Regions from separate parts of the Sphingobium sp. SA916 genome, predicted to be linked through region 1. Evidence: riboswitches for the same ligand, from Rfam matches in the RefSeq annotation. Region 1 holds a riboswitch; the other holds the start of a gene.
The links. A riboswitch is a leader RNA that binds a small molecule or an ion and turns the genes downstream of it on or off. The one in region 1 is predicted to bind cobalamin.

Region 1 (14,711 bases):
TCGCTGGAAAGGCTTCGACGAGATCGAAGTCGCTCCCATCCCCAGCCACCAACCGCAAGGAAATCCCGCATGAAAAAGGTTCCCGCCACCGTCATCACCGGCTTTCTCGGCGCCGGCAAGACCACGCTGATCCGTCACCTCATCGAACATGCGGGCGGCCGCCGTCTCGCCCTCATCATCAACGAATTCGGGGACGTCGGCGTCGACGGCGCGCTGGTGCGGGGCTGCGGCGACGAAGCCTGCCCGGACGAGGACATCATCGAACTGGCCAATGGCTGCATCTGCTGCACCGTGGCCGACGATTTCCTGCCGACCATGCAAAAGCTGCTCGACCGGCCCACCCCGCCCGATCACATCATCATCGAGACCAGCGGCCTTGCCCTGCCCAAGCCGCTGGTGAAGGCCTTCCAATGGCCCGACATCCGCACGCGCGCCACGGTCGACGGAGTGATCGCCCTGATCGACGCCGACGCGCTGGCGGCGGGTCGCTTCGCCCATGACGAGGCGGCGCTCGCCGCCGCCCGCGCGGCCGACCCGACGCTGGATCATGACAGCCCCATCGAGGAACTGTTCGAGGACCAGCTTGCCTGCGCCGACCTTGTCCTGCTCAACAAGACCGATCTGGTCGCCGTGGACCGGCTGGCCGTGCTGGAGCGGGAACTGGCCCAGGAAATCCGCCCCGGCGTCCGCATCCTCCGCACGGCGAGGGGAGAGATCGAACCGGCCATATTGCTCGGCCTCGGCGCCGGGGTGGAGGACGGGATCGATGCCCGCCCCTCGCACCATGACGATGGGGAGGATCACGACCATGACGATTTCGAGAGCTTCATCGTCGACCTGGGCGAACTTTCCGGTCCGGAGCCGCTGTTGGCGGCGCTGGCGGAGAGCATCGCCGTGCATGACATCCTGCGGGTGAAGGGCTTCCTCGCCATAGAAGGGCGCCTCGCCCGCCTCGTGCTGCAAGCCGTCGGCCCCCGCATCCAGCATCATTATGACCGGCACTGGCAGGCCGACGAACCGCGCCGCTCCCGCCTGGTGGTGATCGGCCAGAGCGGCATGGACCGCGCCGCCATAGAGGCCGCGCTCGGCGCGCAGATGGCCGCTGCCTGATGCATCTGCTGACCGCCACGCCCGGCACCGTCTCCAACGGCGACGAAGCCATCGACCTCGGCCAGTCGCCGGGCGACATCGTGCTGCTGACCGTGGCGGACAGCGAACTTGCCTGTTTCGCGAGCGCAGCCCATGTTCTGGGGCAGGAACTGGGCAGGGCGGCGCCCGAAATCCGGCTGGCCAATCTCCTCCAGCTCAAGCACCCCTATTCCGTCGATCTGTATGTCGAAAAGGTCGTCGCCCACGCCAAATTCGTCTGCGTCATCCTGCTGGGCGGCAAGAGCTATTGGCCCTATGGCATTGATGAGATTGCAAATATCGCCCGGAAAAAGGGCATAGCCTTTGCGGCGATCGCCGATGGGCGAGAGGATGACCCCGCGTTGCGCGCCGCATCGACCGTCGTGGCGGAGAGCTGCGATCTCCTGCGCGACTATCTGCGGCAGGGCGGCATTGCCAACGCCATCGCCTTCCTGCGCAACGCCGCCCGCCTTGCCGGCTTCGACGCGGGCGTTCCCGATGCGCCCGTTCCGGTGGCCGACGCCGGCCTCTATTTGCCCGGCGTCGATCGACCCACGCTGGATCAGGTCAGGAGCGGATGGAAGGCAGGGCAGCCGACGGCCCTCTTCCTCTTCTACCGCGCGCTGCTGATCGCGGGCACGCTGGACGCCGTGGACCGCATGGTCGCGGGATTGGAGACGGCGGGCCTCAACGTCCTTCCTGTCCATGTGCGCGCCTTGCGCGAACCTTTCGCCCGGGACTTCCTGCAAGGGCTGATGGCGGAGGCGCCGCCGGACGTCATCCTCAACGCCACCGCCTTTGCCGCCAGCGCGCCGGGCGAGCCGCGCACGCCCTCCATCCTCGAACAGGCGGATTGCGCGATCCTCCAGACGATCTTCGCCAGCGCCGAACAGAGCGCCTGGGAGTCGAGTGCCCGCGGGCTTGGCCCCCGCGACCTCGCCATGCATGTCGCGCTGCCGGAGGTGGACGGCCGCCTCTTCATCCGCGCGGTCGCCTTCAAGGCTGCGGCACGGTTCGATGCCCGCACGGAATGCAGCATCGTCGTGCCCCAGATACTGGAAGATCGTGTCAGCTTCGTATCCCAACTTACTGCAAATTGGGCTAAACTTCGTAGAACGCGAGTGGAGGAACGTCGCGTCGCGCTCATCCTCGCCAACTATCCCAACAGGGATGGCCGCATCGGCAATGGCGTCGGCCTCGATACGCCCGCCAGTGCCGCCGCCATTCTGAAGGCCCTGGCGGAAGCAGGCTACGGAACGGATGATGCGCCCACCGACGGCGCCGCGCTGATGCAGCGCATGACAGGTGGCATCACCAATGCCGCGCCGGACCGTCCGGGTGAAATCACCCTCTCGCTCCAGGCCTATGACGCAGCCTTCGCCACGCTGCCCCAGGCGGTCCGCGAAGCCGTCCGGTGCCGCTGGGGCGCGCCCGAAACCGATCCTTTCTTCCGCGCTGGCGCCTTCCATCTGCCGGTGCACCGCTTCGGCCGGATCGCGGTCGCCGTGCAGCCGTCGCGCGGTTATCATGTCGATCCCAAGAGCAGCTATCACGACCCGGCGCTGCCCCCGCCCCATGCCTATCTCGCCTTCCATATCTGGCTGGCCGGCGATTTCGGCGCCCATGCCGTCGTCCATGTCGGCAAGCACGGCAATCTCGAATGGCTGCCGGGCAAGGCGATCGCGCTGTCCGAAAACTGCTTTCCGGAAATCTGCGCCGGGCCGATCCCGCAAATCTATCCGTTCATCGTCAACGATCCCGGCGAAGGCACCCAGGCCAAGCGTCGCATCGGCGCCTGCATCGTCGACCATCTGACGCCGCCATTGACCCGCGCCGAGAGCTACGGCCCGCTCAAGGAACTGGAGGCTCTGGTCGACGAATATTATCTCGCCGCTGGCATGGACCCACGCCGGCTGGAAACGCTGCGCAAGGACATTCTGGCCCTCGCCGCCTCGCAAGGGCTGGACAAGGATTCAGGCGCGCAGGGAAGCGGAGACGAGGCTTTAGCAGCGATCGACAACTATCTGTGCGAACTCAAGGAAATGCAGATACGTGACGGGCTGCACGTCTTCACGCAAAGCCCGAAGGGTCCCCTTCGCCGCGACCTGCTCATTTCCCTTGCCCGCTGCCCAAGGGGTATGGACGATGCCGGCCAGCAGTCCCTGCTCCGTGCGCTGGCGGATGATCTGGGGCTGGATTTCGACCCGCTCGACTGCACGATGGGCGCGTCTTGGGCCGGACCCCGGCCGGAAGCGCTGCAAAGCCTGACAGGAGCACCTTGGCGCAGCACGGGCGACACGGTGGAACGGCTGGAACTTCACGCCATCCGCCTGCTCGATGAGTTGGAACATCGTCATTCCCGCGCGTGCGGGGATGACGGCAGTTGCCGGAAAGGCGCTCCCGGTCCACGGAGCGCTGCGGTTCTCAAGGCTATCGAAACCGATCTCGCCCCGCGCGTCGATGGCTGCGGAGAGGCCGAAAAAGCCGCACTCCTCAAAGCCCTCAACGGCGATTTCGTCGCCCCGGGCCCTTCCGGAGCGCCCACCAGAGGTCGCCCCGACGTCCTCCCCACCGGGCGCAATTTCTATTCGGTCGACACCAGGGCCGTGCCCACGGTGGCGGCATGGAATCTCGGGCAGCGCTCCGCCGATCTCATCGTGCAGGACTATCTCCAGCGCGAGGGCGACTATCCCCGCGCCATCGCCCTTTCCGCCTGGGGCACCGCCAATATGCGGACCGGCGGCGACGACATAGCGCAGGCGCTGGCCCTGATGGGCGTCCGGCCCCGCTGGGACTGGGCTTCGGGCCGGGTCATCGGTTTCGAGGTCATGAAGATCGCGGAACTGAACCGCCCCCGCGTCGACGTCACCTTCCGCGTGTCCGGCTTTTTCCGCGACGCCTTCCCGGAACAGATCGACCTGATCGACAGCGCCGCCCGCGCCGTCATGGCGCTGGACGAGCCGGACGAGGACAATCCGGCCGCCGCCCGCCACCGCATCGAAACCGCCGCGCTGATCGCGCAGGGCACGCCGGAAAAGGCCGCGCGGCGCCGCGCGGGAAGCCGCGTTTTCGGTTCGAAACCGGGCGCCTATGGCGCCGGCCTCCAGGCGATGATCGACGAGAAGATCTGGCACGACCGGTCGGACCTTGCCAATGTCTATCTCGACTGGGGCAGCTATGCCTATGGCGGCGGGGTGGAAGGCGACAGCGAACGCAGCCTCTTCACGCAGCGCCTGACCGAAGCCGACGCGCTGATCCAGAATCAGGACAATCGAGAGCACGACCTGCTCGACAGCGACGATTACTACCAGTTCGAAGGCGGCATCGCCGCGGCGGTCGAGCATCTCTCCGGCAGGAGGCCGCTCAGCTATCATAACGACCACAGCCGTCCCGAACGTCCCGTCATCCGCACGCTGGAGGACGAGATCGGCCGCATCGTCCGCGCCCGCGTCACCAACCCCAAATGGATCGCGGGCATGATGCGCCACGGTTACAAGGGCGCGTTCGAGATCGCGGCCTCCGTCGACTATCTCTTCGCTTTCGCCGCCACGACCCATGCGGTGAAGGACCATCATTTCGACGCGGTCCACGCCGCCTTCATCGAGGATGAGACGGTCCGCGCCTTCATGGCGGAAGCCAATCCGGCCGCCCTGCGGGAGACCGCCGCCCGCCTTCACGAAGCGCTGGACCGCGCCCTTTGGAAACCCCGGTCGAACAGCGCCGCCATGCTTCTCTCCCAACTCAAGGATGCCCCGCAATGATCGAACGCACGCCCGAACAGCATGCCGAAAAGATGAAGAAGAAACAGGCCGCCCATGACAGGATCATGGCGACCAAGACGCAGGAAAAGGGCCTGCTGATCGTCCACACCGGCAAGGGCAAGGGCAAGACGACCGCCGCGCTCGGCATGGTGGTCCGCGCCATCGGCCATGGCAGGAAGGTGGGCGTCGTGCAGTTCGTGAAGGGCGCGATGACCACCGGAGAAAAACGGGTGTTCGATGCGTTCCCCGACAATGTCGAATTCAAGCCGATGGGCGAAGGCTTCACCTGGAACACGCAGGACCGGACGCGGGACATTGCCCTTGCACGCGAAGCATGGGATGAGGTGAAACGCATGATCGCCGATCCGGCCTATGACATGGTCCTTGCCGATGAACTCAACATCGTCCTGCGCTACGACTATCTTCCGGTCGAAGAGGTGCTGGAGGCCGTGACCGCCAGGGGCGAAATGAAGCATGTCATCGTCACAGGCCGCAACGCGCCCGAGGCGCTGACAGAGGCGGCCGATCTCGTCACTGAAATGACCCTCGTCAAACATCCCTTCCGCAGCGGCGTGAAGGCCCAGCCGGGAATCGAATTCTGACACACACCGCCTTCGACATCGCCGCCTTCGAGGAACTGGTGCACCTGCGCCGCGACGTGCGCCATTTCCTCACCGATCCGCTGGACGAGAGCGAGGTCGAACGGCTCCTTGCCCTCGCCCATAGCGCGCCTTCCGTCGGGCTGTCGCAGCCCTGGCGTTTCGTCCGGATCGAAACGCCCGCCTTGCGCGAGGATCTTGCCGCTCATGTCGACGCGCAGGTGATCGAGGCGGGCAGTATCTATCGGGGGGAGGAAGACAGGCTGTACCGAAGCCTGAAATTGCACGGCCTGCGCGAAGCGCCTGTGCTGTTCGCGGTCTATTGCGACGAAGGCACGGAAACCGGCCACAGGCTGGGCGCGATCACCATGCCGGAGGCGCGCCGCTATAGCTGCGTGATGGCGATCCACACCCTCTGGCTGGCTGCCCGCACGCGCGGCATCGGCATGGGCTGGGTTTCGATCCTCGACCGCCCGACCGTGGACGCCCTGCTCGCCATTCCGGAAAACTGGCGCTGCCTCGGCCTGCTGTGCCTGGGCTATCCGGTGAGCGAGGAGGCGACGCCGGAACTGGAGAGGCGCGGCTGGGAACATCGCACCGACTGGCATTCCACCATCGTCACGCGCTGACGATTCCCGTCCGAAGGCCTCTTCCCTTTCCTTTCCGCCCGGCCTATGAGCGTTTTTGGAGCGGGTTCCGCCCGCTCCATCGATCGCGTCGGTGCCCCGAAGGGGCTTAAATGGGAACGCGGTGCGGGAGGAGACTCCCTAATCCGTGGCTGTCCCTGCAACTGTGAGCGGCGAGCAAGGCAAGGACGTGCGGTTCCCCCCCGGGGAACGGCCAGCCACTGGAGCGATCCGGGAAGGCCCGTGCCGAAGCGACGACCCGCAAGCCAGGAGACCTGCCGAACGCAAAGGTCGCTCTAGCCATGGTCCAGGGGATGGTCACGGCTCGGTTCTCCGCACGGGCGACGAAATGCGGCTGGGGGTGAACCCTCCGGCCGTCGTTGCGACGTGGGAGGTAAGGTCCGTTGCCAGACGCGCAAAGCGCATCGTCCGCCGCCATTCGCGGCTGGTGCCCGACGGCATGGCGCCCGATGATGGCGGGCGACGGGCTGCTGGTGCGGGTCCGTCCACCGCTGGGCCGCCTGACCGTCCCCCAGGCCATCGGCCTTGCCGAAGCCGCACGTCTTCACGGCAATGGCCTTGTCGATCTCACCAACCGGGCCGCGCTCCAGCTTCGCGGCGTGACGGAACAAGGCCATGGCCCGCTGCTCCGGCACCTTGTCGCCCTGGGCCTTGCAGATCACGATCCGGCCCGCGAAGCGCGCCGCAATTTCCTGCTCGCTCCCGATTCATCGCCCGGGGATGACACGGAAAGCATCGCGCTCAGCCTGATCGCCCACATCGATGAGCTGCCCCAGCTTCCTTCCAAGATAGGGATCGCCATAGATGCCGGGCCTGCGCCCTGTCTTGCCGCCGTCCCCGCCGATTTCCGGTTCGAGCGCAGCGAGGCGGGCAGGCTGCTGCTGCGGGTGGAGGGGCGTCCGCTGGGTTCGCCCACCAGCGTTGAAACGGCGGCGCGCGACCTGATTGCGCTTGCCCGCTGGTTCCTTGCCACGGGCGGCGGCGCATTGGGCCGCGCGGCCCGGCACGAAGCCCCGCTGCCCACCGCTGCCGACATCGCGCCCGCGCCGTCCCGCCCGCTGTCCCAATTGCTGGCGGAGGCATCGGGGCCTTTCCACGGCATTCCCTTCGGTCAGCTTGACGCCGACAGCCTTATCGCGCTGGCCGGGAAACCGCATGTCACGGCCCTGCGCCTCACCCCATGGCGCGGCTTGATCCTGGAAGGCGACGCAGACAGTGCGGAGCACGCCTCCCCTGACGGCCTGCTCCGCGTCGACGCCTGCCCCGGCGCGCCCGCATGCCCGCAGGCAAGCGTCGAAACCCGCGGCCTCGCCACCCGGCTCGCGCCCCTTGTCGAAGGGTCGCTGCATGTGTCCGGCTGCGCCAAGGGCTGCGCCCGCCAAAGGCCCGCAGGGCTGGTCCTCACCGGACGGCAGGGCCGCTTCGACCTGTCCCGCAACGCCCGCGCCGGATCGCCGCCGGAAACGACCGGCCTGACCGCCCGACAAATCCTCGCCCTTTTCGGAAGGCCCTGATGCCCCACAGCTACGAAACCGACGGAGCCGCCATCTACCGGCAGTCCTTCCGCACCATTCGCGCCGAAGCCGACCTTGCCCGCTTCTCGCCCGAGGAGGAACGCATCGCCGTCCGCATGATCCATGCGGCGGGCCTGGTCGGACTTGCTTCCCACATCCGCTTTTCCCCGTCCTTCGCCCGGGACGCCATCGCCGCGCTTCAGGCGGGCGCGCCGATCCTCTGCGACGCGCGCATGGTGTCGGAGGGCATAACCCTGAAGCGCCTGCCCGCCGACAATCCGATCCTCTGCACCCTGAACGATCCGCAGGTGCCTGCCCTGGCGGCGCAAATGTCCAACACCCGCTCGGCCGCGGCGCTCGAACTCTGGCGCCCGCATCTGGAGGGCGCGCTGGTTGCGATCGGCAATGCCCCGACGGCGCTTTTCCATCTGCTCAACATGCTGGAGGACCCCGACTGCCCCCGCCCGGCCGCGATCATCGGCTGCCCCGTCGGCTTCGTCGGCGCGGCGGAATCGAAGGAAGCGCTCTGGCGCAGCCGGCCCGTCCCCTGCTGTATCGTGGAGGGTCGCCCCGGCGGCAGCGCCATCACGGTCGCGGCGGTGAATGCGATAGCGAGCCCGGCGGAATGAGCGGCGGGACCATCCATGGCGTCGGCCTGGGACCGGGGGCGCAGGACCTGATGAGCGTCCGCGCCGACCGGCTGATCCGCAATGCCCGGCACATCGCCTATTTCCGCAAGAGGGGAAGGTCGGGCCATGCCCGCAGAATCGTGGAGGGCATGTTGCGCGCCGATGCCGTCGAATATCCGATGGAATATCCGGTCACGACGGAAATCCCGCTGTCAGACCCGCGCTACAATGATCTGCTCTCGACCTTCTATGCCGATTGCACGGCGCATCTGGACGGGCTTTCGGCACGCGGCGAGGATGTGGTCGTCCTTTGCGAAGGCGATCCCTTCTTCTACGGCAGCTTCATGCACCTGCACAGCCGCCTTGCCGCGCCGGTGAAGATCGTCCCCGGCATCACCGGCATGTCCGGCGCCTGGACCGCCAGCGGCATGCCGATCAGTTGGGGCGACGATGTCCTGACGGTGTTGATGGCCACCCTGTCCGAAGAGGAACTGACCCGCCGCATCCGCGACAGCCATGCTCTGGTCGTCATGAAGATCGGCCGCAACCTTCCCAGGCTTCGCCGCGCCGTCGAAGCCGCGGGCAAGCAGGACAGCGCCTGGCTGGTCGAATATGCGACCATGGCGGATCAGCGCATCACCCCGCTGACGGAAGCGACCGACGTCACCGCCTATTTTTCGATCCTGCTGGTCCACGGACAGGGCCGCCGTCCATGACCGGATGGGTAGTGGCAGCCGGTCTTGGTCCGGGAGCGGACGCGCTCATCACGCCGGAGGTGTCGGATGCGCTGGCGCAGGCGAGCGACGTCATCGGATACATCCCCTATGTCGCCCGGGTGGCCCAAAGACCGGGCCTGACGCTCCACGCCTCGGACAATCGGGTCGAACTCGACCGCGCCGCCCATGCCCTGGCCCTCGCCGCGCAGGGCAAGCGGGTGGCGGTGGTTTCCTCGGGCGATCCGGGGGTCTTCGCCATGGCCTCCGCCCTGTTCGAAGCCGTGGAGGCAGGGCCGGAGGACTGGCGCGACCTCGACATCCGCGTCCTGCCCGGCATCACCGCCATGCTCGCCGCCGCCGCAAGGGCGGGCGCGCCGCTCGGCCATGATTTCTGCGCCATCAACCTGTCCGACAATCTCAAGCCCTGGCCGCTGATCGAGCGCCGCCTGCGCCTCGCCGCACAGGCCGATTTCGCCATGGCCTTCTACAATCCCCGTTCCCGTTCCCGGCCGGAGGGTTTCGGGCGGGCGCTGGCGATCCTGCGAGAGGAATGCGGCGAGGACCGGTTCATCCTGTTCGCCCGGGCCGTCTCCACGCCGGAGGAAACGCTGAGCGTGGTGCCGTTGAGCCGCGCCACTGCGGACATGGCCGACATGCGCACCATGGTCATCGTCGGTTCCAGCCGCACCCGGCTGATCGAACGCTCCGGCCCGCCGATCCTCTATACGCCGCGCTCCGCCGCATGACCCAGCCATTGCAGCACCCCGGCGACCTCATGCGTCACCTGCGCCGCTGGACAGGCCGGACGCTCGATCATCACGACCGGCAGTCCCAGCATCCGCGCGGCGACCAGCTTCGCCCGCGCGCCGCCGCCACCCGCATTTTTCGACACCACGCAGTCGATGCCATGGGCGCGCATCAACTGCATGTCGCCCTCCACCGTGAAGGGACCGCGGTCGATGACCAGCGCATGATCGGGCAGCCCCGGCGCAACGGCGGGCATATCGACGAAGCGCAACAGATAATGATGCTGAGGCTGCACGGCGAAGGCGTCCACATGCATGCGCCCCAGGGCCAGCATCACATTCCGCCTGGCTCCCTCCAGCGCCGCCACCGCCCCGGCCATGTCCGGCACATGGGTCCAGCGGTCTCCCTCCGCCGCGGTCCAGGGCGGCCGGGTCAGCATGATGTGCTCTACCCCCGCCTCCCGCGCCGCGCCAAGGGCATTCCCGCTCATCACAGCGGCGAAGGGATGAGTGGCGTCCACCAGATGGGTGACGCCTTCCTCCCGCAAATAGCGCGCGAGGCCGGCCATGCCCCCGAAGCCGCCGACGCGCACCGGCACCGGCTGCGCCCGTGGTTTGTCCGTCCGCCCCGCATAGCTCAACACCGCGCGAACGCCCCGCTCGGCAAGAGCAGCCGCAAGCGCGCTCGCTTCCGTGGTGCCGCCCAGAATGAGGATATTGGACATGCCCGATACTCCTGACGGTCCGTGGCTGACGATCGTCGGCATCGGGGAAGACGGCCCGAATGGCCTGTCGTCCGCCGCCCGCGAAGCGCTGGAGAAAGCCGCGCTCGTCGCCGGAGCGCCGCGCCATCTTGCGCTGCTGCCAGCCCTTAGGGCCGAAAGCCTGCCCTGGCCAGTCCCGTTCGCGGCCGGCGTTCCGATGCTGCTCGCCCGCCGTGGAGACCCAACCGTCCTGCTTGCCTCCGGCGATCCCTTCTGGTTCGGCGCGGGGAGCAGCATCACGCGGCATTTGCGGCCGGATGAATGGACGGCGCACCCTGCCCCCTCCACATTCTCCCTTGCCGCCGCGCGGCTGGGCTGGGCGCTTCAGGACGTGGAATGCCATGGCCTCCACGCCGCGCCGCTGACGCGGTTGCGCCACGGTCTCGTGCCCGGCCGCCGCTCCATATTGCTGCTGCGCGACGGGCAGGCGGCGGGCGAGCTTGCCGCCTGGCTGACGGAACAGGGCTTCGGCCGTTCGACCCTGCATGTGCTGGAAGCGCTGGGCGGCCCCCGCGAACATATCCGCCAGTGCACGGCCGAAGCGCCGGACCTTGCCGATGTCGCGCATCCCGTTGCGGTCGGCCTGTCCGTGGCGGGCGAAGGCAGGACGCTCCCCCGCTCCAGCGGCATCCCCGACGACTGGTTCGACCATGACGGCCAGATCACCAAGCGCCCGGCCCGCGCCCTGACCCTGTCCGCCCTGGCGCCCCGCCCCGGCGAGACATTATGGGACATAGGCGCAGGTTCCGGCTCCATCGCCATAGAATGGCTGCTCGCCCATTCCTCCACCCAGGCCGTCGCTTTCGAGGCCGATCCGGATCGCGCCGCCCGGGCGCGCGCCAATGCCCTTCATCTGGGCGTCGACCGCCTGACCGTCATGGAAGGCAGAGCCCCCGACATCCTGACCGGCCGGACCCGCCCCGAGGCCGTCTTCATCGGCGGCGGGCTGAGCCAGTCCCTGCTCGCGACATTGTTCGCCCTGCCCGGCGGTCCCACGCGCCTTGTCGCCAATGCCGTCACGTTGGAATCGGAAGCGCTGCTTGCCAAATGGCATGCCGACAAGGGCGGCAACCTGCTTCGCGTCGAGCTTGCGCAGGCGATGCCCCTGGGCAGCCGTCGCGGCTGGCGTTCCGCCTATCCGCTGGTGCAGTGGAGCGTGACGCTATGATCGTCGCCGGCTTCGGCTTCCGCCACAGCGCGTCGCTCGCTTCGCTGGAATCGGCGCTGGAGCAGGCGACGGGCGCCATGATCGCCGTCGACGCGCTGGCAACCCTCGATGGCAAGGCCGGGCAGCTTGCGCCATTGGCGCGCAAGCTCGCCCTGCCCCTGATGGCCGTCGGCGTTGAAAGGCTGGCGGAACAGCCCGTGGCCACCCGATCTCCCGCCAGCATGGCCGCCCATGGCACCGGCAGCGTCGCCGAAGCCACGGCCCTCGCCGCTTCAGGGCCCAAGGGCCGCCTGCTAGCGCCCCGCGCCTTCTCTTCCGACCGCCTCGCAAGTTGCGCCCTAGCCGAAAGCCCTGCCTCTTGACCGTTCATTTCATCGGCGCCGGTCCCGGCGCGCCCGACCTCATCACCCTGCGCGGGCGCGACCTGATCGCGCGTTCTCCGGTCTGTCTCTATGCCGGATCGCTGGTGCCCGCCGCCCTGCTCGATCATTGTCCGGCAGGCGCGCGGATCGTCAACACGGCGCCGCTGACCCTGGACGAGATCGTCGCCATCATCGTCGATGCCCATCAAGCGGGGCATGACGTCGCGCGCCTTCATTCCGGCGACCTGTCCGTCTGGTCGGCCATGGGCGAGCAGCTTCGGCGGCTGAAAGCGATCGGCATTCCTTTCAGCATCACGCCCGGCGTCCCCTCCTTCGCCGCCGCCGCTGCCGCCATCGGCGCCGAACTGACGCTGCCCGAACTCGGCCAGTCGGTGATCCTCACCCGGACGCCGGGACGCGCCAGCGCCATGCCGTCCGGTGAAAGCCTCTCCGCATTCGGCGCGACCGGCGCGACGCTCGCCATCCATTTGTCGATCCATAATCTGGCGCAGGTGGTGCGCGACCTGATCCCGCATCATGGCGCCCATTGCCCCGCGGCCGTGGTGTGGCGCGCAAGCTGGCCGGATCAGCGGATCGTGCGGGCGACGCTGGGCACCATCGGGGAAGCTGCTGCGGACGGGCCCGAACGGACCGCCATCATTCTTGTCGGCCCGGTGCTGGGCAGCGAGGATTTCGCGGAAAGCAGCCTCTACGCGCCCGGCTATGACCGCCGTTTCCGACCGGCCAGCGCCGACTCCGCCTTCATCGACAAGCCATGACGCCGGGCCTTCTGATCGCGGCGCCCCGTTCAGGATCGGGCAAGACGACCGTCACGCTGGGCCTGTTGCGGGCCTTTTCCCGGATGGGCATCAGGGTACAGCCGTTCAAGTCCGGCCCCGACTATATCGACCCTGCCTTCCAGCAGGCGGCCAGCCGCCGCCCCTCCTTCAACCTCGACAGTTGGGCGATGTCCGCATCGCAGATGGCGACCGTTGCGGGCCGGGCCGACGCAGAGCTGATCGTCGCGGAAGGCGTGATGGGCCTGTTCGACGGCGCCCCCGCCATCGGGGAAGCCGGCACCGGCGCGAGCGCGGACATCGCGGCGCTGTTCGGCTGGCCCGTCCTTCTCGTCATGGACGTGTCGGGCCAGAGCCAGTCCGCCGCCGCCATCGCCAGCGGTTTCCGTGGCCTTCGTTCCGATATTTCCATGGCCGGCGTCGTCCTCAACCATGTCGCCAGCCAGCGCCACGAACGGCTGATCCGCGCGGCGATGGAGGAGGCGGGCATCCCCGTCCTGGGCGCCATACCGCGCTCCGCCGCGCTCCACCTTCCGGAGCGTCATCTGGGTCTGGTCCAGGCGGCCGAACAGGCCGATCTCGACCGGATCATCGACCGGATGGCGGACATCGTGGCGACCCATGTGGACCTCAACGCCGTCCGGCGCGCGGCCCGGTCCACCCCGGCGCAGGATCGCGCTTCAATGCCGACCCTGCCGCCACCCGGCCAGCGCATCGCCATCGCCCGTGACGAAGCCTTCTCCTTCACCTATGCGCATCTCCTGTCCGGCTGGCGGGATGCAGGCGCCGAAATCCTGCCCTTTTCCCCCCTGGCCGACGAAGCCCCGGCAGCCAATGCCGATGCGGTCTGGCTCCCCGGCGGCTATCCCGAACTCCATGCGGGCCGGATCGCGCAGGCGGCCCATTTCCTTTCCGGCCTGCGCCACCACGCACTGGACCGTCCGATCCATGGCGAATGCGGCGGCTATATGGTGCTGGGACAGGCGCTGATCGATGCCGACGGGCAGGCACATGCCATGGCCGGCCTGCTCGGCCTCGTCACCAGCTTCGCGGAACGGCGCCTTCATCTTGGCTACCGACAGGCGCGCTTGCTGGCGCCGATGGGCGGCATGCCTGCGGGAGCGATGCTGAACGGCCATGAATTCCATTATTCCACCATCGTCGAGCAACCGGACAGCCCGCTCGCTCATGTGACCGACGCGGAAGGTCAGGCCGTTCCGTCGACGGGATCGCATCGCGGCCGTGTCACCGGCAGTTTCTTCCACCTCATCGCTCCCGCTTCGAAAGCCTCCTCATGATCAGCATCGACCTTATCGGCATCGGCACGGGCAATCCCGATCACCTCACCCGCGCCGCGGTGAAGGCGATGAACGACGCCGACCTCATCCTGCTGCCCCGCAAGGGCGACGCCAAGTCTGACCTCATCGACCTGCGCCGCGCCATTTGCGCCGAACTGCTGACGCAGGCGGTGAAAATCGTGGAATTCGACATGCCCCGGCGAGCGGACCGGACCGATTATGTCGGCGCCGTCCTCGACTGGCACGATGCCATCGCCTCGCTCTGGATGGAGCAGTTCGCGCGGCACCTTCCCGAAGGCGGCAGGCTCGCCCTGCTGGTCTGGGGCGATCCGTCGCTTTATGACAGCAGCCTGCGCATCGCCGGGCGCCTGCTGGGCGTGAAGGTCCGCGTGATCCCCGGCATCACCAGCGTACAGGCGCTGACCGCCGCCCACGGCATCTGCCTCAACGACCTTGCCGATCCCGTGCTGATCACCACCGGCCGGCGCCTCAGCGAACGCGGCTGGCCGGACTGCGCCGACAGCCTGATCGTCATGCTGGATGGCCATTGCGCCTTCCAGACCCTGCCGCCAGAGGGTCTCG
Region 2 (14,711 bases), on a different contig from region 1:
TGCGCCGTGCTCTGTATCGTGCCGGACAGTTCCGACACCTTGAGGCTGGAAGCGCCCGCGAAACGTTCCGCGATGACCCTGGTGACGGCCGAGCCGTCCTCCTCCACCGTCACTGCATAGTCGCGTTCATAGCGGTGCCAGCCGACCAGCATGGCCGCCCCCGCGGCGAGCAGGGCCAGGACGGCCAGGACGGGGCCGGCGAAGCGCTTCAGCGCAACTGCCATCGTCCGTCCCCCGTCGCGGCGGCGATGCCGCGCCCGTCGAGGTCGATGAGATGCGCCAGCACCGAACGCCCCGCGGCGCTGTGCAGCCGGGGATCGACGCCCCTGTACATTTCCGTGACCATGGCGGGGATTTCCGATGCGCCGTTGCGTTCCAGAAAGCGCAATATCTGGCCTTCGCGCTGCTTTCGGTGGCCCATCATGCCGCGCACCAGCCGCTGCGGATTGTCGACCGCATCGCCATGGGCCGGATAATAGACCGCGTCGGTCCGGTCGAGCAGCCGCTGCATCGAGGCCATATAGGCGGTCATGTCTCCGTCCGGCGGGGAAACCACGCTGGTGGACCAGCCCATCACATGATCGCCGGTGAACAGAGCATTTTCCTCCGCCAGCGCGAAGCAGAGATGGTTGGAGGTGTGGCCCGGCGTCGCGACGGCCGTCAGCGTCCAGCCCCGGCCGCCAAGCTGTTCGCCATCCGCCAGCACCCGGTCCGGACGATAGGCGGCGTCGAAGGCGGCATCGGCGCGAGGGCCGTCGTCGTCCAGCGTCAGCGGCGCGCAGCCGACGACCGGAGCGCCGGTCCGGGCGCTGAGCGGCGCGGCGGCCGGGCTATGGTCGCGATGGGTGTGGGTGCAGAGGATCGCGCTGACCGGACGCCCGCCGATCGCGTCGAGCAGCGCGGCCAGATGCGCCGCATCGTCGGGGCCGGGATCGATGACCGCCACATCCTGCGCACCCACCAGATAGGTCTGCGTGCCCGTATAGGTGAAGGGCGAGGGATTGGGCGCGAGCACGCGACCCACCAGCGGAGAAAGCCGCATCAGCGTGCCGGTGGGCAGGTCGGCCGGATCGAAGGGTGTTGCCATGTCCGATCCCATGTGCCCATTTCCGGGCGGTTTTCAAGGGCGATCCCCTGCCCTATCATGGCGCCATGGCGGCTTCGGACGATCTTTGCGAACAATGGCGGCGGCATCTGGCGCTGGACCGGCGGCGGTCGGTGCATACGGTGCGCGCCTATGTGGCGACCGCCGAACGGTTGCTGGCCTTCCTGGAGGAGCATCGCGGCGAAGCGGTGACGGCGGCGATGCTGGCGGGCATCGAACAGGCCGATCTGCGCGCTTTCCTGACGGTGCGGCGGATGGACGGCATCGGCAACGTCTCGGCCGCGCGGGAATTGTCGGCGGTGCGCGGTTTCCTGCGGTTCGTGGGCGGCGAGGATGCCCGCGTCCCGATGCTGAAGGGGCCGCGGGTGAAGCGCGGCCTGCCCCGCCCCGTGTCGCCCGACGAGGCTGTAGCGCTGGCCGGGGACATAGCCGAAACCGCGCGGGAGCCGTGGATCGGCGCGCGGGACTGGGCGGTGCTGCTGCTGCTTTACGGGGCGGGACTGCGCATCGGGGAGGCGATGGGATTGACCGGCGCGGTGCTGCCCCTGGGGGAAACCCTGCGCGTCACGGGCAAGCGGGGCAAGACCCGGATCGTGCCGTTATTGCCGCAGGTGCGGGAGGCGATGGAAGCCTATGTGTCGCTCTGTCCCTTTGGGCAGGAGAAGGACGGGCCGCTGTTCCGGGGCGCGCGGGGCGGGCCGCTTTCGCCGGCGCTGATCCGCCGCGCCGTGCAGGGCGCGAGGGGACGGCTGGGCCTGTCGGACCGGACGACGCCCCATGCGCTGCGCCACAGTTTCGCGACGCATCTGCTGGGGCGCGGGGCGGACCTGCGGTCGTTGCAGGAATTGCTGGGCCATGCCAGCCTGTCCTCGACGCAGATCTATACGCAGGTCGATGCGGCGCATCTGCTGGATATTTATCGCAACGCCCATCCCCGGGCGTGAAGCCGTTTCCTCGTCCGGACCGGGTTCCTGCCCGCGCGGGAGCATGACGATCCGGGATCACCCCCTCGGCTTCCAGGTGGCCAGCCGCCAGAGATAGAAGAGGACCGCCCCTACCACGCAGGCGGTCGCCACGGGTCCGACATATTTGTCGATGTCGCGGAAATTCTGGCCCAATATATAGCCTGCATAGGCAAGGACGATGTTCCACACCAGCGCCCCGCCGCTGGTCCAGAGCAGGAAGCGGACATGCCCCATGCGGAACAGGCCGGCGGGCAGCGAGATCATCGTGCGGAAGGCGGGCATGAAGCGGAACACGAACACCACGATCTGCCCATATTTGCCGAAGATATGGTCGAGCGCCTCGACATCCTTCCACTCCAGCGTCGCCCAGCGGCCATAGCGGTCGACGATCGGCTTCAACCGGCCGAAGCCCAGCCGGTGGCCGATCATATACCAGAAATAATTGCCGATGGTGGTCCCGACGGTGCCCGCGAACAGCAGCCATCCCATCTCCATCCGGCCCTGCCCGACGCGGATGCCGCCAATGCCCATGATGAGTTCGGACGGGATCGGCGGGAAGACATTTTCCAGCACCATCAGGACGAATATGCCCCAATAGCCGCCCGCATCGATCAGGCGGAGGACCCAGTCGGTCATCCGATCGCCCATCCCTTCGCGCGGTCGGCCCTGCCGCATGGCGTCCCCGCCCCGGCCGGGATGACGCCATATCGATTCAAGCGGCTGCCCGCGCCGCCAGCCGGGCGTCGATCGCGTCCCAGATCATCCCGCCGGTGTCCGTGCCGTTGAAGGCGTCGATGGAGACGATGCCGGTCGGGGACGTCACGTTGATTTCCGTCAGCCATTCGCCGCCGATCACGTCGATGCCGACGAACAGCAGGCCGCGCCGCCTGAGTTCCGGGCCCAGCGCTTCGCAGATTTCCAGTTCGCGTTCGGTCAGCACCGTCTTCGCGGCCGAACCGCCCACGGCGAGGTTGGAGCGGATCTCGCCCGCGCCGGGAATGCGGTTGACCGCGCCCGCGACTTCGCCGTCGACCAGCACGATCCGCTTGTCGCCTTCCGCGACGCCGGGGATGAAGGCCTGCACCATGAAGGGTTCGACCCAGGAGGATTTGAACAGTTCCACCAGCGCGGAGAGATTCGCGCCGGACCGCCCGACATGGAAGACGGCATTGCCCGCATTGCCGTAGAGCGGCTTCACCACGACTTCGCCATGCTGGGCGAGGAAGGACTTCACCTCCTCCAGGTCGCGGGTGATCATCGTCGGCGGCATGAAGCGCGCATAGTCGAGCACGAACAGCTTTTCCGGCGCATTGCGGACGGAGGCGGGATCGTTCACCACCAGCGTTTCTTCCTGCACGCGCTCCAGCAGGTGCGTGGCGGTGATGTAGCTGAGGTCGAAGGGCGGGTCCTGCCGCATCAGGACCACGTCGACGTCCCGGCCAAGGTCCAGCACCTCCGCCTCCCCGAAGGCGAAATGATCGCCCTCCACCTTCTGCACCCTGACCGGCCGCGCCCGCGCCAGCACGCGGCCGTCGCGATAGGTGAGGTCCGGGGCGAGATAATGATAGAGCCGGTGTCCCCGCGCCTGCGCCGCCAGCATGATGTGGAAGGTCGAATCGCCGCCGATCCTGATGCCCTCCATCGGGTCCATCTGCACGGCGACGGTGAGCGGGTTGAGTTCGGTCGTCATCGACTTGCTTTTCCTACCGTTCGGGATGGGCCTGTCGAAGCCCATCCCTTTCCTGAAGAGAAGTTTCGCCGTTGAGCAAGCTCGGCCCTCGGGTCGACAGGCTCAGGGCGAACGGAACGGGAGGATCGGTTCAACCTACCCCCCGTGCCAGACATTGGCCAGATGGCGCGGCGGGCGGCCCGGCGCAAGGAGCATCACGTCGATTCGCATGTCGTCGCCCGGTTTTGCAAGGTCGTGGAACAGGATTTCCGCCGCCGCCGCGACGCGGGAGAGGCGGCGTTCGTCTATGGCGAGGTGAAGATCGGCATCCGTCGCCCTTGCCTTGACCTCGACGAAGGCCAGCATCCTGCCGCGCCGGGCGACGAGGTCGACCTCCCCCGCGGGCGTGCGCAGGCGGCGGCCGACGATCTGCCAGCCCTTGAGCCGCAGCCACCAGCCGGCGATGCGCTCCGCCTGTTTTCCGCGCTTTTCGGCTGCCCGGCGCTTCACCCCCCGAGTTCCCGTCACCCCCTGAGTTCCAGCGCGCGATCGTAGAGGGCGCGGCGGTCGAGACCGAGCTTCTTCGCGACCTCCCCAGCCGCCTTGGACAGGGGGAGGCGTTCCATCGCCTCCAGCAGCGCCGCGTCGGCATCCTCGGCGCTGGGGGGCGGCGCCTCGCCGGGGGGGCCGACGGTGACGACGATCTCCCCCCTGGGCGGGGCGTCGGCATAGCGGGCGGAGAGTTCGCTCAGCGTGCCCGTGGCGGTTTCCTCGAAGGCCTTGCTGATCTCCCGCGAGACGGCGGCTTCGCGGTCGCCCAGATGCTCGGCCATGGCGGCAAGGCTTTCCGACAGGCGCGGGCCGCTTTCGTAGAAGACGAGCGTGGCGCGCAGGGCAGCGACTTCGGCGAGGACGTCGCCCCGCGCCTTCTGCTTCGACGGCAGGAAGCCCATGAAGACGAAGCGGTCGGTGGGCAGGCCCGACAGGGTGAGCGCGGCGATGGCGGCGCTGGGGCCGGGCAGCGTCGTGATCCTGCGTCCGGCGGCGCGGGCGTCGCGCACCAGCTTGTAGCCCGGATCGGAGATCAGCGGGGTTCCCGCGTCCGAGAGAAGCGCCACCGATTCGCGCGCCATCCGCTCGATCAGGCGGGCCCGCACCCCCTCCGCACTGTGGTCGTGATAGGGGACCATCGGCCGGTCGGACCCGGCATGGCGCAGCAGCCGTGCGCTGACCCGTGTATCTTCCACGGCGATCACATCGGCCAGACGCAGGACTTCGGCCGCGCGGGGGGTTAGGTCTGCAAGGTTGCCGATCGGCCCCGCAACGATGTAAAGCCCCGGTTCAAGCCTAGACGGTTCAGTTTCCATAAGGATGCCAGATGACAGAGACGGATGCCCCCCGGCAAGCGGACTTGTTCGCTTCGATGCGACGCGCCGGGCGGATTTTGTTCGCCGCGACGGCTTTGCTGGTCGCCGCCTGTCAGTCGATCGTGCCCAAGGGCCCCGGTCCGGCGCAGCCCAGCGGGCCGGTGCAGACGGGCCCGGACGTCACCGAAGGCCTGCCCACCGACACGCTGCGCCATCGCGTCGCGCTGCTGGTGCCAATGAGCGGTCCCAATGCCGGGGTCGGCCAGTCGATCGCCAATGCGACCACGCTGGCGCTGCTCGACACCAAGGCCGACAAGGTGCGCATCACCACCTACGACACCGGGGTCGGCGCGGCGGCGGCGGCGAACAAGGCGCTGGCGGACGGCAACAAGCTGATCCTGGGGCCGTTGCTGGCGGAGGATGCGCGGATCGTCGGCCCCATCGCGGCGCGGGCCAATGTGCCGGTCATCAGCTTCTCCAACGACACCAGCGTGGCCGGGAACGGCGTCTACATCATGGGCTACAACCCCAACCAGTCGATCGAACGGGTGGTGGAATTCGCCAGGGGCAAGGGCCTGTCCAAATTCGCCGCGCTGGTGCCCAAGGGAACCTATGGCGAGCGGTCGGGCACCGCCCTGTTGCGCGCGGTCGAGGGTGCGGGCGGAACCGTGGTGTCGATGCAGACCTTCGACCGCAGCCCCACCTCCATCACGGCGGCGGTCAGGAAATTGCAGGCGTCCTCCAGCTATGACGCGCTGCTGATCGCGGACAGCGGCCGGGTGGCGGTGCAGGTCGCGCCGATCGTGCGGAAGAATGGCGGCGCGACGGCGCGGCTGCTGGGCACCGAATTGTGGAATACGGACAGCGGCCTGGCGTCCAGCCCGGTGCTGCGCGGCGCCTGGTTCGCCAGCGTGTCGGATGGCCTCTACCGCCAGCTCGCGACCAAATATCGGGCGCGCTACGGCAATGCGCCGTTCCGGTTGTCGGCGCTCGGTTATGACGCGGTGCTGCTGACCGTGCGGATCGCGCGCGACTGGAAGCCGGGGACGACCTTCCCGGCGGCGCGGCTGCGCGATGCGGGGGGCTTTGCCGGGATCGACGGCGCGTTCCGCTTCGGCCGGGACGGCATTGCGGAACGGGCGCTGGAAGTATCGGAGATCGGCGCGGGCACCTTCACGGTCGTCGCGCCCGCGCCACGCGCCTTTGCCGAATAGCGTGCCGCGTGCTCCTGCAACGGCGGGAGCACGCCGCAGATGACGGTCAGGACGCGGTCCGCCCGGTCGGCAGGATCAATGGCCAGTCGCCATCCGTTTCTATGCGTGCCGAAATGCCGTACACTTTGGCGAGATGCCCTGCCGTCAGCACGTCCAGCGGCGCGCCGTCGGCCACCGGCGAGCCGCGATCCATCAGCACCAGCCGGTCGCAATAGCGCGCCGCCATGCCCAGGTCGTGCAGCACGGTGACGACCAGCGATCCCGCCCGCGCCTCTGCCCTGAGCAGGTCCATGACGTCGATCTGATGCCCCGGATCGAGCGCGGCCAAGGGCTCGTCCGCGATCAGCGCGGGCGCGCCGACCGCCAGCGCCCGGGCCAGCAGCACGCGGGCGCGCTCGCCCCCCGACAATTCGGTCGCCACCCTGCCCTTCAGATGCAGTGCGTCGGCGCGCATCAGGGCGGCGTCGATCAGCGCCTCATCCTCCACGGAAAGGCGGGACAGCGGCCCCAGATGCGGCAGACGGCCCAGCGCCACCAGCCGCTCCACCGCCAGCGGCCAGTGCAGCGTCTGTCCCTGCGGCAGATAGGCGATGCGCCGGGCGATCTGCTGCCGGCCGAGCCGCGCGCTATCGGCGCCGTCGATCAGGACGGAGCCGTTTTCCCGTTTCACAAGGCCCAGCATGGCGCGGATCAGCGTCGACTTCCCTGCGCCATTGGGACCGATGATGCCGACCAGCTCGCCCGGCCCGAGCGCAAGATCGACGCCGCTTACCGCCGGATGGCGGCCCAGCCTGACGGAAAGCCCCTGTGCGCGGATCGTCACCATAGCCGCCTCTCCCGCATCAGATGCATCAGGAACACCGGAACGCCCAGCAGCGCCGTCAGCACCCCCAGCTTGAGTTCGCTGCCGGTCGGTATCAGCCGCACGCCGATGTCCGCCAGCGTCAGCAGCGCCGCGCCGCCCAGCAGGGAGGGCAGCAATATGGCGGAGGGGGAGCGGTCTGTCAGCGGCCGCACCAGATGCGGCACGATCAGGCCGACGAAGCCGATCGCCCCGGACACCGCCACCGCGCCGCCGACGCCGATGGCGACGCCCAGCATCAGGCGGATGCGCGCCCGGCGAAGGTCGATGCCGAGCGCCTGCGCCCCATCCTCCCCCAGCGTCAGCGCGTCCAGCGTCCGTCCGTCCGCGATCAGCAGCGCCGCCCCCACCACGACGCAGGGCAGCGCGATCCAGACATGGCCGTAGGCGCGGTTTTCCAGGCTGCCCATCAGCCAGCTCATGATCTCCATGGCGGCGAAGGGATTGGGCGACAGGTTCAGCGACAGGCTGATCCCCGCCCCCGCCAGCGTCGCGATGGCGATGCCGGCGAGGATCAGCGTGAGCGGGCTTTCCGCGGGCCCCGCGAGCAGGAACAGCGCGGCTATGCCGATCAGGCCGGTCATGATGGCGAGCGCGGGAAGCGCCAGCGGGTGCGCCTGCGCCAGCCCGAAATAGAGCGCGCCGACCGCGCCCAGCGCCGCGCAGTTGGATGCCCCCAGGACCGAAGGTTCGGCCAGCGGGTTGCGCAGATAGCCCTGAAGCGCCGCGCCCGCCAGCCCGAGCATCGCGCCGACGATCAGGCCAAGCAGCATGCGGGGCAGGCGCAGGTCGAGAAGGATGGCGCGGGCGACGTCATCGCCGCCGCCGCCGAGGACGGCGAAGATGCGCGCCGGGGAGAGCGGAACCGCGCCAAGAGTGAGGGAAGCAAGGGCGGCCAGCAGCGCCAGCGCCGTCAGCGTGGGGATCAGCAGCGGATGGCGCCGGGCGCTCATGGCTTGCGCGTCCTTCCCTGCTTGCTACAGCGTGCCGTGCTCCTGCGAAGGCGGGAGCACGTTGGTTTGTTGAGGCACGATCCGGGAGCAGCAGCGTGCGGTGCAGAATGATCTTTACAGCGTTCTGCGCCCTGGCCCTGACCGGCGCGGCGCTCGCCCAACCCCGGCGCATCGTGTCGCTCAACACCTGCGCCGACCAATATGTGCTCGCTCTGGCGGACCCGGCGCAGATCGCCGCGCTCAGCCCCTATGGGCACGACCCGGAACTGTCGGCGGCGGTCGGCAGGGCCCGCGCCTTCCGCACCCTCAAGCGCCCGGCGGAGGAAGTGCTGGCGATCCGCCCCGACCTGCTGATCGGCTTTCCTTCCGGCGGCAGCGTCGTCGGCGCGCCGCCGGGCGAGTGGCGGACCCTGGGGCTGGCGAGCGCGGACAGCTATGCCATGATCCTGACGCAGATCCGGCAGGTGGCGGCGGCGGTCGGCCATCCCGAACGGGGCGAAGCGATGATCGCCCGGATGAACCGCGACCTGGCCGCCCTGCCCCCGCCGAAGCGTCGTGGGGTTGCCGCCTATTATCAGCGGCGCGGCTATATGACCGGCACCGGCACGCTGGTCGACGACCTGATGCAGCGGGTGGGCCTGATCAATCTGGCCCGCAGGCTGGGCAAGCCGGCGCTGTCGCAACTGTCGCTGGAGGAGATGATCGCCGCCCGTCCGGACTGGCTGATCGTGGAGACCGGCAGCGAGAAGGTGGTCGATCAGGGGACGGAAATGCTGCACCACCCCATACTGCGCGCCATCCCGCGCATCCGCGTGCCGCAGGCGTGGACGGTGTGCGGCGGCCCCGCCTATGTCGAGGCGGCGCGGGGCATCGCAGCGCAGCTTGACGGCGCTGCGCACAAGGGCACAGCGCAGCTTGACGGCGCTGCGCACCAAGGCACGGCGCAGCGCAAGGGCACGGCGCGGGTGAACGCCGCGCCGCGCCATTAGGCTATTTTCAGAAGCGCGCACGCACGCCGCCGAAGGCCGACCGGCCGTAGGTGCCATAGCCATGGACCGTGGCGTATTTCTCATCGGTCAGATTGTCGATGCGGCCGTAGATTTCCAGATTTTCCCGGATCGGGAAGGATGCCCGCACGTCCGTCACGGCATAGCCGTCCAGCCGGATCGCGTTGGTCGCATCGTTGAAGCTGTCGCCTACCATCGTCACGGTCGCGCCGGTCGACAGGCCGAAGGGCCAGACATAGTCCGCCGAAACGCTGACCGCATCGGCGGCGCGGCGCGGGAGCCGGGCGTCGGTATTGCGGTCGCGCGCATCGACATAGCTGTAGGCGGCGGTGACGGTCAGCGCATCGACAGGCTTCAGGGCCAGCATCGCCTCCACCCCCTTGGCGCGGGTGCGGTCGAGATTATTGTAACCGCCGTAAAGACCGATCGAATAATCATAGTTGATCTGGTCTTTGGTGTCGCGGCGGAAAGCCGTGACGGAGAGGATCGCCCGGTCGCCGTCCAGCCTTTGGTCGAAGCCGATGTCGTAGCTTTTCGACCGCTCCGGGCGCAGGCCCGCATTGCCGACGTCGGCGCCGTAAAGCTGGTAGAGCGAGGGGGCCTTGAACCCCTCCCCATAGCTCATGCGGATGTTGGTCGCGCCGGCGTTGGGCGTGTAGTTCGCATTGGCGCCGAAGGTGGTCGCGCCGCCGAACTGGCTGTGATCGTCATGCCGCGCGCCGGCGGTCAGCGACAGGCCGGCGACCGGCTTCACGATGGCCAGCGCATAGACGCTGTCCATATCGGCCCGGTGGCTTTCGGTCGAGCCGAAGCCGGAGAAGTCGTAGTCGGGCCGTTCATGTTCATAGCCGAAGACCAGCTTCGCCTGATCGACCGGCTGATAGACGCCCTCATATTCGAAGCGCAGATTGGTGCCCGAATAGCCATAAGGGCCGAATGCGGATGTATAGTCGCGGTCCATGCGGAACCAGGTCACGGCCGCCCGGTTGGTGAGCCTGCCGTCGAACAGCGACAGGTTCAGACCGGCATAGCCGACATATTGATCGGATTTCGAGCTGTCGGCGGTGCTGTCCACCACGCCGTTGTCGGTATCCAGATCGGCATGGATATAATAGCCGCGCAGGTCGAGGCTGAGCGTATCGGTAAAGGCCAGCTTGAGCTTGGCATTGGCGGCGATATTCTCATACCCGTCCTTTTCCGTGCCGCTGGCGGCGGAGGAAATGCCGTCGGTGTTGAAATAGGCGATGCCGACGCCGCCCGAAGCGATGCCGCTGCCGCCCGAAACATCCGCCTTGGCGTTCAGCGTATTGCTGTAACCGTAATCGACCGAGGCATTGCCCGCGAAACCGGCGGCAGGCGTGCCGGTCATGATGTTGACGACGCCGCCTATGGCCTGGCTGCCATAGGCGATGGAGTTGGACCCCCTCAAAATTTCGATTCGCCGGATATTGCCGGTCAGCAGATTGCCGAAGTCGTACATGTCGCCGATGCCGCTGGTGTCGTTGACCTTGACCCCGTCGATCAGCACCAGCGTCTGCGTCGTTTCCGCCCCGCGCAACGAAACCCCGGTCACGCCGCCAAGGCTGCCGCTGCGGTTGAAGCGCACCCCCGGCGTGGTGGCCAGCAGGTCGACGACGCTGACGCTCTGGCGGGTGCGGATGGTGTCGGCGTCGATGACGGTGACTGCCTGGCCGACCTCGTCGCGCGGCTGTTCGATGCCCAGCGCGGTGACGATGATCTCATCCTCCGCCAGGGCGGGAGCGGCCGCGAGCAAGGCGGCGATGGAAATGGAAATCCTCAACATGGCTATATTCCCCCTGAGCGCCGGTGCAACATGGCTCAGGGCGTCCGCTCGCGCGGCCGGACGGGGGAAATGGCCGGCGCCCGTGCCCTCCCCCCGCACCGATGCGGCCCTGCGCCGCTTCGTCGCTCAGACGGAGAACACCGTGCCATGGCCATACCCTGGACCAAGGCAAGAGCGACCATGCGCCGGCAGGTCTCCTGGCTCGCGGGTCAATGCGGCGATGCACGCCTTCCCGGACTTGCGTCCAGTGGCCGGCCCCTGGGCCGAAGTGCATCGCGCTCACCGCTTACAGTTGCAGGGACAGCCGCGGAATAGGACGGTTTCCCGTCCGCACCGCATTCCCGTTTTCAGCCCCCTTCGGGGCACCGGCGCGATCTTCTTTTTGCGCGCGAAGGCATTGCCCCGCCCGCGTCCCGCGCCATAAGGGAAAGCGGCGGCCATGCCAAGAGGCAGCCATGGAAGGAGATTGCATGCCGTTCGCCATCAGCCCCGCCGATGTCGAGGATGCGGCGCGGGTCATCGCCCCTGCCGCCATCCGCACGCCGCTGCTGGAAAATGCGGCGCTCAACGCCCGCTGCGGCCGGCGCGTGCTGGTGAAGTTCGAAGGCGCGCAGCACAGCGGATCGTTCAAGTTCCGCGGCGCCTACAACCGGCTGGCCCGCCTGGACGCGGCGGAGCGGAAGGCGGGGGTCGTCGCCTGGTCTTCGGGCAATCATGCGCAGGGCGTGGCCCTTGCGGCGCGGTTGCTGGGCATGGCGGCGACGATCGTGATGCCGGCCGACGCGCCCGCGATCAAGACGGCGAATACGCGGGCGCTGGGCGCCGATGTCGTGCCCTATGACCGCTTCACCCAAAGCCGGGAGGAAATCGCCATGAGGCTGGTGAACGAACGGGGCGCGGTGCTGGTGCCGTCCTTCGACGATCCCTTCATCATGGCCGGCCAGGGGACGATCGGGCTGGAGATCATGGAACAGGCCGCCGAAGCAGGGGCGGAGATCGGCCAGATCCTCGTCAATTGCGGCGGCGGCGGCATGGTGTCGGGAATCGCGACCGCCGTGAAGGCGCGCCAGCCCGGCGTCGCGATCCTGGCGGTGGAGCCGGAAGCGTTCGACGATACGGCGCGCTCGCTGGCGAGCGGCGTGCGGGAAAGCGTATCGCCCGATGCGCGGTCGATCTGCGACGCCCTGCTGTCTCCCGCGCCGGGGGCGCTGACCTTTCCCATCAACCGGGCCTATCTGGCGGGCGGCCTCGCGGTGAGCGACGATCAGGTGCGCGACGCGATGCGCTTTGCCTTTTCGGCGCTCAAGCTGGTGGTGGAGCCGGGCGGGGCCGCGTCGCTGGCGGCGATGCTGGCCGGGCTGGCTCCGGATGCCGAGGGGGCGAGCGTCGTGGTGATCTCCGGCAGCAATGTCGATCCCGACAGCTATGCCCGGATCATCGCGGGCGGCGCATGATGCGGCTGATGGGGGCGGTTCTGGCCGGCGGGCGGTCCAGCCGGTTCGGCAGCGACAAGGCGCGGGCGATGCTGGACGGGCGCAGCCTGCTGGAGCATGCGGTGGCGGCGCTGGGGCGGCAGGTCGAAACCGTGGCGGTCTGCGGCCGGCAGGTGGAGGGGATGATCGGGCTGGCGGATCGCCCGGCTGCGGACATGGGGCCGCTGGGGGGCCTGAACGCGGCGCTGCATCATGCGCGGGCGCTGGGTTATGACGCGGTGCTGACGACCGGATGCGACGTGCCCGCCTATCCGGACGGGCTGGCGGAGGCGTTGATCGGACAGGGAGCCGCCATCCTCAAGGGGCAGCAGCTGATCGGCTTCTGGCCTGCTTCCCTGGCTGGCGAGTTGGACGCGCATCTGGCGGAGGAGAATAACCGGTCGATCCGTGGCTGGCTGGAGCGGGTGGACGCGCGGATCGTGGAGCGGCCGGAGTTCGTGCTGCCCAACATCAACCGGCCGGAGGATCTGGAGGATCTGGCAAGGAGCGGTCGATAGGATAACAGGCTCCCGGGAAGGCGCTCGGACGAGACAAGTCGCTCGCGAGAGCGCGGTCCGCTATGATGACCCGGTCAGCGCGACGCTCGCCATGCTCTCCACCGGCGCATGCGTCCCGGCCACCGCCTCCCCGATCAGCAGCAGGGTCGGGTCGTCGTCGCTGATCGTCCGCACCAGAAAGGCGAGCGCCGACAGCTTGCCGCGGATCAGGCGTTCATTGGGCAGGGAGACGTTGACCGCCACCATCACCGGCGTTTCGGGATCGCGTCCGGCGGCGATCAGGCAGCGGCCGATCTCGCCCGCCGCCGCGCGGCCCATATAGATGCCGAGCGTGCCGCCCGGACGGGCCAGCGCTTCCCAGTCGAGCCGCAGCGGCTCGCCCGCCTTCAGATGCGCCGTCACCAGCGTCAGTCCCCGCGCCACCCCGCGCAGGGTGAGCGAGGCATGCCCGCTCGCCGCCGCCGCGCTGGCCGTGGTGACGCCGGGGCAGATGCGCACGGCAACGCTCGCCTCCGCCAGATGGGCCATCTCCTCCGCCGAGCGGCCGAAGACCGAGGGGTCGCCGCCCTTGAGGCGGACGACGCGGCGACCCGCCCTGGCGGCCGCGAGCAGCAGGTCGTTGATGCTGCCCTGCGCCTTCGAATGGCGGCCCGAACGCTTGCCGACGCTGACCCGCTCGACGCCTGAGGGGATGAGGTCGATCACGCCCGGCCCGACCAGCGCGTCGTGGAAGACGACATCCGCCGCCGCGATCAGCCTTTCGGCCTTGCGGGTGAGCAGGTCCGGATCGCCCGGCCCCGCGCCGACCAGCCAGACCTGTCCGGGGGCGATAAGATCATTCGGCTGCATGAAGCGTCTCCTGCATGTTTTGGGCAAGGATGTTGGCGAGCGCGGGCCGGCACGATCCGCAATTGGCGCCCGCGCCCAGCGCCCTGCCGATGGCGGGCACATCGACCAGTTGCCGTTCGCGGATCGCGGCGACGATCTGGTTGAGGCCGATGTCGAAGCAGACGCAGACGGTCGCGCCCTTGTCTCCAGCCGCGCCCGGTCCCCGCGCCGCGAGGACGGAGCCGCCCACCCCCTCTGCCTGCAACTGGCCGATCAGCCAGTCGCGCGAGGGCAGCAGGCCGCTGCGCGTCACGAACAGCACGCCGTTCAGCCTGCCTTCGCCGATGGTCGCGATGCGGCGCGTGCCGCGCGATGCGTCCATCGCCTCGACGCGGTCGCCCTTCGGAAGAAAGGCGTCGAGGCGGGCGGGGTCGCCATTGCCGGCGATTTCGTAGAGCGCGCCGCCCGGCACGGCGATCCGGGTGGACCAGAGGCAGGGCAGCTTCACCGGCTGCCCGATCCCTTCCCGATCGCGCAGGATGAGGAAACCGCTCCACTCGGTCGCGACCTTCCCGACGCTGGCCGGGGTGGATTTGAAGCCGGGCTGGCCCGAATGGGGATCGACCAGCGGACGCGGGAGCAGGCCGGTGCGCCCGCCGCTGGACGTCTGGTCCGTCCAGTGGATCGGGGTGAAGATTTCGCCGCGCCGCTGGCCTTCGTTCAGGCTGACGCGGAAGATGCTGTTGCCCTGCGCCGTCTCGACGCGGGCGAGGTCGCGGTCGGCAATCCCCAGCGCCGCCGCGTCCCGCGGGTGGATTTCCACCAGCGGCTCTTCGCGATGGCGGGCGAGTTTAGGGGACAGGCCGGTGCGGCTCATCGTGTGCCACTGGTCGCGATAACGGCCGGTGTTGAGCGTCATCGGCCACTGTTTCAGCGGCTCCTGCATG

Region 2: linked by a shared signal. The riboswitch ahead of A8G00_RS24250 (TonB-dependent siderophore receptor) and the one ahead of A8G00_RS22505 (cobalamin biosynthesis protein CobG) in region 1 are both predicted to bind cobalamin.

The regions. Positions count from the first base shown of each region.
Region 1 is NZ_LXYF01000085.1:84,730-99,440, reverse strand. Features, by position in the region: gene A8G00_RS22530 (HoxN/HupN/NixA family nickel/cobalt transporter) at 1-73, shown strand, start outside; gene cobW (cobalamin biosynthesis protein CobW) at 70-1,110, shown strand; gene cobN (cobaltochelatase subunit CobN) at 1,110-4,889, shown strand; gene cobO (cob(I)yrinic acid a,c-diamide adenosyltransferase) at 4,886-5,491, shown strand; gene bluB (5,6-dimethylbenzimidazole synthase) at 5,509-6,117, shown strand; cobalamin riboswitch at 6,190-6,412, shown strand; gene A8G00_RS22505 (cobalamin biosynthesis protein CobG) at 6,585-7,649, shown strand; gene A8G00_RS22500 (precorrin-8X methylmutase) at 7,649-8,278, shown strand; gene cobI (precorrin-2 C(20)-methyltransferase) at 8,275-8,994, shown strand; gene cobJ (precorrin-3B C(17)-methyltransferase) at 8,991-9,740, shown strand; gene A8G00_RS22485 (cobalt-precorrin-6A reductase) at 9,716-10,465, opposite strand; gene cbiE (precorrin-6y C5,15-methyltransferase (decarboxylating) subunit CbiE) at 10,464-11,672, shown strand; gene A8G00_RS22475 (cobalamin biosynthesis protein) at 11,669-12,034, shown strand; gene cobM (precorrin-4 C(11)-methyltransferase) at 12,031-12,813, shown strand; gene A8G00_RS22465 (cobyrinate a,c-diamide synthase) at 12,810-14,129, shown strand; gene cobF (precorrin-6A synthase (deacetylating)) at 14,126-14,711, shown strand, end outside.
Region 2 is NZ_LXYF01000107.1:51,982-66,692, forward strand. Features, by position in the region: gene A8G00_RS24195 (DUF4230 domain-containing protein) at 1-224, opposite strand, end outside; gene A8G00_RS24200 (MBL fold metallo-hydrolase) at 209-1,087, opposite strand; gene A8G00_RS24205 (tyrosine recombinase XerC) at 1,153-2,049, shown strand; gene A8G00_RS24210 (DedA family protein) at 2,107-2,706, opposite strand; gene gshB (glutathione synthase) at 2,783-3,760, opposite strand; gene A8G00_RS24220 (YraN family protein) at 3,896-4,249, opposite strand; gene rsmI (16S rRNA (cytidine(1402)-2'-O)-methyltransferase) at 4,264-5,106, opposite strand; gene A8G00_RS24230 (penicillin-binding protein activator) at 5,163-6,320, shown strand; gene A8G00_RS24235 (ABC transporter ATP-binding protein) at 6,367-7,146, opposite strand; gene A8G00_RS24240 (iron ABC transporter permease) at 7,140-8,135, opposite strand; gene A8G00_RS24245 (ABC transporter substrate-binding protein) at 8,231-9,124, shown strand; gene A8G00_RS24250 (TonB-dependent siderophore receptor) at 9,132-10,946, opposite strand; cobalamin riboswitch at 11,116-11,331, opposite strand; gene A8G00_RS24255 (threonine/serine dehydratase) at 11,417-12,400, shown strand; gene A8G00_RS24260 (molybdenum cofactor guanylyltransferase) at 12,400-12,936, shown strand; gene cobA (uroporphyrinogen-III C-methyltransferase) at 12,997-13,785, opposite strand; gene A8G00_RS24270 (nitrate reductase) at 13,772-14,711, opposite strand, start outside.